DNA from 4 places in the Kitasatospora sp. RG8 genome. Region 4 is predicted to be linked to each of the others. Evidence: riboswitches for the same ligand, from Rfam matches in the RefSeq annotation. Region 4 holds a riboswitch; each other region holds the start of a gene.
What was found. A riboswitch is a leader RNA that binds a small molecule or an ion and turns the genes downstream of it on or off. The one in region 4 is predicted to bind cyclic di-AMP.
Positions count from the first base shown of each region.

Region 1: linked by a shared signal. The riboswitch ahead of J5Y04_RS43350 (transglycosylase family protein) and the one ahead of J5Y04_RS42935 (M23 family metallopeptidase) in region 4 are both predicted to bind cyclic di-AMP.
Region 2: linked by a shared signal. The riboswitch ahead of J5Y04_RS43110 (transglycosylase family protein) and the one ahead of J5Y04_RS42935 (M23 family metallopeptidase) in region 4 are both predicted to bind cyclic di-AMP.
Region 3: linked by a shared signal. The riboswitch ahead of J5Y04_RS01155 (family 16 glycosylhydrolase) and the one ahead of J5Y04_RS42935 (M23 family metallopeptidase) in region 4 are both predicted to bind cyclic di-AMP.

Region 1 covers NZ_JAGIYX010000040.1:47,838-50,015, reverse strand. Annotated here, with positions in the region: gene J5Y04_RS36815 (cytochrome P450) at 1-541, shown strand, start outside; cyclic di-AMP (ydaO/yuaA leader) riboswitch at 768-938, shown strand; gene J5Y04_RS43350 (transglycosylase family protein) at 944-1,855, shown strand; gene eno (phosphopyruvate hydratase) at 2,103-2,178, shown strand, end outside.
Region 2 covers NZ_JAGIYX010000001.1:16,312-18,489, reverse strand. Annotated here, with positions in the region: gene J5Y04_RS43110 (transglycosylase family protein) at 1-800, opposite strand, end outside; cyclic di-AMP (ydaO/yuaA leader) riboswitch at 787-987, opposite strand.
Region 3 covers NZ_JAGIYX010000001.1:264,620-266,797, reverse strand. Annotated here, with positions in the region: gene J5Y04_RS01160 (triacylglycerol lipase) at 1-540, shown strand, start outside; cyclic di-AMP (ydaO/yuaA leader) riboswitch at 792-957, shown strand; gene J5Y04_RS01155 (family 16 glycosylhydrolase) at 960-2,178, shown strand, end outside.
Region 4 covers NZ_JAGIYX010000013.1:17,451-19,628, forward strand. Annotated here, with positions in the region: gene J5Y04_RS20280 (hypothetical protein) at 1-33, shown strand, start outside; gene J5Y04_RS42935 (M23 family metallopeptidase) at 150-1,010, opposite strand; cyclic di-AMP (ydaO/yuaA leader) riboswitch at 1,023-1,181, opposite strand; gene J5Y04_RS20290 (YiaA/YiaB family inner membrane protein) at 1,427-1,717, shown strand; gene J5Y04_RS20295 (alpha/beta fold hydrolase) at 1,827-2,178, shown strand, end outside.

The DNA.
Region 1 (2,178 bases), on a different contig from region 4:
CAACGGCACCTACGGCCTGCTGCGCAACCCGGACCAGCGGGCGCTGCTGCAGGATTCGATCGCCCGCGGGGAGAGCTCCCTGCTGGAGACCGGGATCGAGGAACTCCTGCGCTACGACGGGCCGGTGGAGCTGGCCACCTGGCGGTTCGCGACCAGCCCGCTGACCATCGGCGGGGTGGCGATCCCGGTCGGCGATCCGGTGCTGGTGGTGCTCGCGGCGGCGGACCGGGACCCGGCGAGGTTCGCCGACGAGAACACCCTCGACCTGGCCCGGGCGGACAACCCGCACCTGGGCTTCGGGCACGGAATCCACTACTGCATCGGCGCCCCGCTGGCCCGGCTCGAGGGGCGGGCGGCGCTGGCCACCCTGCTCTCCCGGCTGCCGGATCTGCGGCTGGCCGAGAACCCGGACAACCTGCGCTGGCGAGGTGGTCTGATCATGCGTGGACTTCGTGAACTTCCGGTCGAATTCACTCCCGAGAAGAAGCCCGTCGTCCCTGCTGACGAGCCCTCCGTCGGGGCCTCCGACATCACGGACTGATGCCTCGACACACTGACGGGACGTCTCCGACACGCCGAAACAGGGGGGTTGAACCGCCATCAAAGCGGACATACCGCCTTCGTTGGTAGGCGATCAGCCACTCACCGTAATTTCTGTGTGATATCGGCGATATGAGCTTGTGATTGGTAAGAGGATCTGCCTACCCTCCCTGAAGTTCGCAGCTGCGGACCTCGTGCGCGGAACGCCGAATCCTGCCCGCCGTGCCACGGGAAACCGACCAGACCCCTGGGCAGGGGCGGGGGAACCAGGTTTGTTGCCGTCCCCCACGGCTTGGGGTGAAGCCGCCCGCGCGGGCAGAAAGCCTTCCGCGCGAGCGGCCGGGCCACCTCCCGGTCCGAACCCGACAGCTCACCTCGCAGGCGTGCGGAGAGGGACCCATTCATGCTGTTCGTTGGAACTGGCCGTCACCGTCGTCGCACCCAGGCCGAGAAGGCCATCGCAGTCGCCGGTGTGGCCGGCGTCGGACTCGCGATGCCGATCCTCACCGCCACCGGCGCCTCGGCGGCCCCCGTCTCGACCTGGGACGCGGTCGCCCAGTGCGAGAGCGGCGGCAACTGGAGCATCAACACGGGCAACGGCTTCTACGGCGGCCTGCAGTTCACCTCCAGCACCTGGAAGGCGTACGGCGGCACGTCCTACGCTCCGCAGGCCAACCAGGCCAGCAAGGGCCAGCAGATCTCGGTCGCGGAGAAGGTCCTCGCCTCGCAGGGCCCGGGCGCCTGGCCGGTCTGCTCGCAGAAGGCCGGCCTGAGCAAGGGCGGTGCCCCGGCCTCGGTCGACACCGCCTCGGACGCCAAGCCCGCCGCGCCGAAGCCGGCCCAGAAGCCCGCCCAGCCGAAGCCGGCCCAGCAGCAGGCCCAGAAGCCCGCCGCCCAGCAGCACGCGCAGCAGGCCCAGCCGTACGGGCAGCAGCAGGCCACGACCCCGGACTTCTCCGGCCACGGCGGCTGGGACGCCGACGCGAAGGTGTACTGGTACCAGAGCAACGGTGACTGGTACTGGACCAGCCACCAGAGCGTCTACCAGCAGTACGCCGGCCAGGGTGCGGGTCAGGACAACCGCGCCGCCCAGGCGGCTCCGGCCGCGCAGGCCGCCCCGGTCGCGCAGAGCGCCCCCGCGGCCCAGCAGCACGCCGGCCACGGCTACACCGTCCAGTCCGGCGACACGCTGGCCGGCATCGCCGCCACCCAGGGTCTCCCCGGGGGCTGGCAGGCGCTGTACGACGGCAACCGCGGCACCGTCGGCGCCGACCCGGACCTGATCATGCCCGGACAGGTGCTCAACCTCGGCTGAGCGCAACCTCTCTCACGGTGACTCGGCGAAGGGGGCCGGATTTGGCCCCCTTCGTCCACATCTGGTCGGCTTCCGTCGGGCAACCAGGTGAACTACCGGGGGGTAGCAGGGCCACACGCTGAGACGGGACCGAGGTCAGCGTGGCCCCGAGAGCCCGTGCGGTTAGGCTCTGGTCGTAACGACTCCGCAATCGTTCGCCCGACAGCACCCACCGTCAGTCGAACCTGCTTCCGCTAGGAGATGCCTCGTGCCGTCCATCGATGTCGTCGTAGCCCGTGAGATTCTCGACTCGCGTGGCAACCCCACGGTCGAGGTCGAGGTCG
Region 2 (2,178 bases), on a different contig from region 4:
CTCCGGTCGAACCAGTTGAAGCCCTTGCCGGACTCGTCCGAGGCCTGGGCGCGGTCACCGAGGGTCAGGTGCTGACCGGGGTAGATGACGTGCGGGCCGTCGGTCAGGGTGGAGCGGTTGAGCTCGTACAGCCGCTCCCAGCCGCCCTGGACGTTGTTCTTGTCGGCGATCGAGGAGAGCCAGTCGCCGGCGACGACGGTGTAGTCGTTGGAGGCGGCCTTGTCCTGCCACTTCTTCGACCAGTTCTGGCCGGACTGCGGCTTGGCGGAGTCGGTGGAGGCCGGGGCCTGGTCGGCCTTCGGCGCGGCCGGCTTGGCGGCGGGGGCCTGCGCGGCGGGCGCGGCCGGGGCCGGGGTCTGCGCGGCGGGCTTGGCGGCCGTGGTGGTGTCGACCGCGGCGGGGGTGCCGCCCTTGGTCAGGCCGGCCTGGACGGAGCAGACGGGCCAGGCACCGGGGCCCTGGACGGCGAGCACCTTCTCGGCGATCGCGATCTGCTGGTCCTTGGTGGCGAGGTCGGCGCGGGCCGCGTACGCGGTGCCGCCGAACTCCGCCCAGGTGCTGTTGGTGAACTGGAGGCCGCCGTAGAAGCCGTTGCCGGTGTTGATGCTCCAGTTGCCGCTGCTCTCGCACTGCGCGACCTTGTCCCAGGTGGCGACGGAGGCGGCGGAGGCGGTGCCGGAGGTCAGGCAGGGGACGGTGAGACCGATGCCGACGACGCCGAGGGTGGCGATCGCGCGGCGGGTGCGGCTGGACAGGCGGGTGCCGTTGGTGGGCAGCATGAAGACGCGGTCCTCTCCCACGCCTGCGAGGTGAGCTGTCGGATTCGGGCTGGAGTTGCCCGGCCGCGCTGTGGACGCGGCTTCACCCCTAGCCCTGAACCGGTACGCGGACCGGTCCGGGGCGACTTACCTGTGGTTCCCCCGCTCCTGCCGTGGTGCGTTCTGCGCTGCCAGCGCACCCGACGGCAGGACTCGGCGTTGCGGATGAGCTGGGTCCGTGTGGCCACGAACGGGGAGCACGTTAAGCAGACTTAAGTTCAAACCGCAAACATGTGTGACGCTCGTCACGGTTTGCGGAAAGCCTGCGGAAAGGCTGTCCACCATGATCAGAAATGACCGTTTTCGCGCAACGCCCGCCGCGGTCAATGCAACTGCCTGTGCTTCAGGAGGTCGGGACCGACGCAGCCGTCCGGGGGGAGGGCTACGCAGCGATGGCCATGGGCGAGGAGCCGGACGCGGGCCGGCCGGCCGCCGGGCCCCGCGGAGCGCATCGCCGGGCAAAGCATCGCAGACCGGACATCCCGCCTGAAGCGGCCCGAACTCCCTTAAGTCGCCGCACAATGCTGCGCCGGCTCGCGGTCGGCACGGCGTTCGCGGCGATCGGCGGCGAGGAGGCCCTGCGACGCTCGCTGACCGGCCCCACGGCGCCCGTCGCCGCCGGGGGCACCGCCACGAGCCCGGCCGGGACGGGAGGCGACGGAGCCATGGACCACGGCGACGCCGCGCCGCCGCCCTCCGCCGGCGCCGCGGAGGGCGCCGCCCCCGGGCAGCCCGCCGCCGCGCCCGCCGTCGACCGGAACGGCCGCCCGTGGTCCGACCCGACCGGCTGGGGCGGCAGGGTGCCCGGCCCGCAGAGCGCCGTCCGGATCACCGACAAGGTGCTGCTGGACACCGACGCCACCGTCGCCTCGCTGCTGGTCGAACCGGGCGGCGCCCTCACCTTCGCCGCCGGCCGCACCGTCACCCTCGCCTCGGCGGGCAACGTCGAGGTCCGCGGCACCCTCGCCCTCGCCCCCGACGACACCGCCGTGCACACCCTGCGCTTCCCGGCCGTCGACGAGAAGCGGTTCCGGGGCGACGGCATGAAGGTTGGTCGACACCGACGTCGGCCTCCGGGTCACCGGCGCCGGGTACCTGCGGCTGGACGGCGCCGCCAAGACCGCCTGGGTACGCGCCGCCGGCGGCCTGCGGGCCGGCGACACCACCGTCACCCTGGCCGCCCCGCCCGCCGGTTGGCGGCCCGGCGACGAACTGTCCGTCACCCCGACCGGCCCGCCGGGCGAGGACGGCTCCTCCACCCGCTACGACCTGGCCGTCGTCCGGTCCGTCAGCGGACCCGGCGTCACCCTGGAGGCACCGCTGAAGTACGCGCACCCGCGGGTCCCGGCCGGAGGGGGCG
Region 3 (2,178 bases), on a different contig from region 4:
TGGGCGTTCTCGCTGGCCACCTGGCCGGCCTGCGGCGGCACCGCCAACGCGCCCTCGCCGCACCTGTACATGACCTGCTACGGCACGTACACCGCCCAGCCCTGCCTCGGGGTCCTGCCTACCGGCGGGTACGACTGCTACCCGGGCCAGCGCCAGCTGCTCGCCCGCTGGGACGGCGTCTACGGGGTGGACGGCTCGGCCCAGGACTGGTGGACGACGTACTACGGGGGACAGGGCTACTACACCTCCGGCCAGGGCATCCAGGCGGCGATCGACGCCGGTTCGCTGATCGGGCCGCTCCAGCAGGCGGGCGTCCCGGCGGCGGTCGCCACCTTCCTGATGGCGGGCGGCTCGGCCGACATCCCGGGGATCCTCAACGAGAACCGCGGGCCCAGCGACGGCATCGTCCTCACCCGCAGCGCCCTGGACACCACCGGGATCGGTACGGTCGGCGGGACGCGGCTGCTCGGCGGGCTCAACCACCTGGAGCTGGCCTGGTCCCCGGACGCGATGAGCCAGGTGAACAGCTGGCTCGGCTGACCACCCGGCCGGCGACCGCCCGCCCGGCCGATGCCACGACACCGCCCGGCCGGCGCCCCGCTCACCGTCCTCCCGGTGCCCGTACGGCCAACTGATCCACTCCGCACCGTCGTTGATCGACTCCACTGTGACCTGCACGACAACACCCTCCACCGAGTTGTCGCCCCCCGGACGGCCTGCCTAGCCTGCTCGGGACGTCCGCTTCGCGGACCTCCGCCGTCGGGACGCCGAGTCCTGTCCACCCGCCGGCCGGCAACCGAGCACCACAGCGGACGGGAGCGGGGGACCCAGGTCAGTGCCCGGCCCGTGCGCTCCCCGCGCCCGGGCCGTGGCTAGGGGTGAAGCCGCTCCACAGGCGGCCGGGCAACCTCAGCCCGAACCCGACAGCTCACCTCGCAGGCGTCGCAGAGGACACTGCCATGCAGAAGCCCACCCGGCGCAGCGCGCCGCGCCATGCCCGCCCCAGCCACCGCGGTCGCAACGCCGCCTTCGCCGTCACCGGCGTGCTCGCCATCAGCGGTGCCGGCCTCCTGGGCATTCCCGCGGTGAGCGGGGCCCAGGCGGCCACCGCGCCGACCGTCACCCAGGACAGGCTCGGCCCGGCCACCATGGTCGCGGGCAACGCCTCCGCCGCCTCGCTGACCGTCCACTCCTCGGCCTGCTTCACCGCCAGGACGGTCGGTGTCGGCGTGCGTGACGCGGCCGGCCACAACCTCGACTTCCCCGGCAACCGCACCAACGCGCAGATCTGCCCGGGCGGGCTGACGGTCACCACCGGCTCGCGGACCCTGCCGGCCGGCACCTACACCCAGTTCGGCTTCTGGCAGGACTCCGCCGGTGCCTGGCACAACCTGCCCTCGCAGAAGCTCGTGGTCTCGGCCGCCGCCACGCCGGCGCCCGCCCCGACCACCGCACCCACCGCCACCCCGACCACCGCACCCACCGCCACCCCGACGCCCGCGCCGACCGCGACCCCGTCGCAGACCGCCGCCCCGGGCGCGATACCGGTCGCCGGCAAGAAGCTCACCTGGTCGGACGACTTCAACAGCCTCGACCTGGGCTCCCGCTGGACGGCCGACCGGAGCAGCTCGTACCACTACGGCGACCACAACCCGAACGACAACAAGCTCGACTGGCTGAACAAGAACAACGTCACCGTCTCCGGCGGCGTCGCCACCTTCACCGCCAAGCCGAGCAGCCACACGCTGGAGAACGGCAAGCAGGCCTGGGACACCGGGCTGCTCACCACGGAGTACTCCAGCGAGGGCTTCAAGGTGAAGACCGGCGACTACATCGAGACCCGGGTCAAGCTCCCCGCCGGCACCGGCGCCTGGCCGGCGCTGTGGACCTGGAACGGCACCAGCGGCGCCCACGGTGAGATCGACTCCTTCGAGTACCACACCGACAACCCGAACCTGCTGGAGCTGACCAACCACATCACCCCGGGTCACCTGTACTACACGGACGCCAAGGCGATCGCGAAGGACGGCTGGGTCACCATCGGCACCCACTACGGGGCCACCTCGGTCGACTGGTACGTCAACGGCGCCAAGGTGTTCTCCGACGGCAAGGGCGTCGGCGCCGACTGGGCCGCGTACCCGATCCTCAACCTGTCCCTGAGCGCGGGGCAGTACCACC
Region 4 (2,178 bases):
GACGCGTACCTCGCGCAGCTGCCGGGGGAGTGAGCGCGGGGGCACGGGGGCGCGGGCCTGGTCCGGTCCGCGCCCCCGGGGCGTGGCCCTGGGCGGGACGCACGGGTGCCCCGGCCGTCGTCGTGACGGCCGGGGCACTCCGGTGCTCGTCAGGGGGTGATGCCGCGCTGCTCGAACCAGCTCTCCGGGTCGACCGGGGCGCCGCCGCCCGGGCGGACCTCCAGGTGCAGGTGGGGGCCGGTGACGTTGCCGGTGGCGCCGACCTTGCCGAGCTGCTGGCCGGGGACGACCTTGCCGGAGCCCTTGATGATCGAGGAGAGGTGGCAGTACCAGATCTCGGTGCCGTCGGGCAGCGTCTCGACGATCCGGTAGCCGTAGGAGCCGGCCCAGCCGGCCGAGGTGATGGTGCCCTGGCCGACGGCGTAGACCGGGGTGCCGGTGTCGGCGGCGAAGTCCAGGCCGGTGTGCAGGTGGGCCCAGTAGGAGGCGCTCTGGCCGTAGTGGGCGGAGAGGTTGTAGTCGCGCACCGGCAGGTTGATGGCGGCGAGCTTGGCCTTCTCGGCCTCCTCGGCGGCCCGCTTGGCCTCCTGCTGCTGGGCGGCGCGCTTGGCCTCGGCCTCCTTGGCGGCCTGGAGCCGGGCGCCCTCCTCGGCGGCGGTGCGCTGGCTGTCGGCCTGCTGCTGGATCCGGGCGGCGAGGGCGAGGCCGGGGTCGGCGGCGAGGGCGACCGGGGTCTCGTCGGGGGCCTCGACGGCGGGGGCGGCGGCCGGGGTCGCGGAGGCGAAGCCGGTGGCGCCCAGGGTGGCGGCGACGGCGGTGACGCCGAGCAGCGGGGCCGTCCCACGGGTCTGACGCGGCATCCGGTGCCGGTTGGCCTCGGCGGCCTGCGGGGCCGCCTCGTCGGAGGGCCCGCCGGACTCGCCCGGGTGGGCGGGCGGCCACGGGTGGTCGAGCAGCTGGGTGCCGGCGGAGGAGCCGGGCAGGTTTGCCGGAGAGTGCGTCGACGCCACGGAGGCGCGCTCCTTTCCTTCCTTCGCGCCTACCGGGTTAGCTGACGGGTTCGGAGCAGGAAGGTCTCCTACGGCTGGGCCTGGGCCCGGCCGATTCACCCCAAGGAACGTGGTTCCCCGGCTCCCTGGCCTGCCCGGAGGCCGGCCGGCGGGATTAGGCGACGGCGCACGGTGCCGTCTGGGTACGGCGTTGCGGACCGCGCTGCGTTATCAAACGTTAATCCTAGGAGCCCCTGATTCCAAGCCATCCGTCAGGAGCAGCAGGACACAGCCCGGACACTACGTGACCCGATGGGCATTTTGGGGCGATTGACAACAACTGACACTACCGAACGTTATTGGACGTCAACGAACGAACCCCTACTTGAGTACCCCTACTCATGTGCGACCCGGCCCGACGCGGCCATCCTGACGCCATGAACGCACCGATGCAGTCACGCACCACGGCCGCGTACTACGTCCAGGCCGTGCTCTCCTTCGCCCTCTCCGCCGGCGCCCTCGCGACCGGGATCGCCTACCTCCCGGTGGGCGGCTGGACCCGGGCCTTCCTCGGGGTCGGCCTGCTCTACACCGTCACCTCCTCGTTCACCCTGGCCAAGGTGGTCCGCGACAAGCAGGAGAACAGCGAGATCGTCACCCGGGTGGACCAGGCCCGGCTGGAGAAGCTGCTGGCCGAGCACGACCCGTTCAAGGTGGAGGGGGTCTGATCCGGGCCATCCTCGGATCCGGTCGATAGCTTGACGGCTAAGGCTATTAGCCTTAGCTTTATGGGTGTCGGCACCACCGCCGACGCCCCGGCGGACCGAGGAGGCCCCCATGTCCCGCACCACCGCCCCCACCACGCAGTACCTCGACGTCACCGGCGGCCGGATCGCCTACGACGACACCGAGCAGGGCGACGGCGCCCCCGTCGTCCTGCTCCCGGGGATGCTCGACAGCCGGGCCGCCTACCGGCACCTGCGCCCGCTGCTCGTCGCCGCCGGCCGCCGCGTGATCACCATGGACCTGCGCGGCTTCGGCGACTCCTCGATCGTCTGGGACGACTACTCGCCGGCCGCGATCGCCGCCGACGTCCTCGCCCTGCTCGACCACCTCGGCATCGGGCGCGCCGTCCTCGCCGGCAACTCGTACACCGGCGCGACCGTGGTCAAGGCCGCCGGCGACGCAC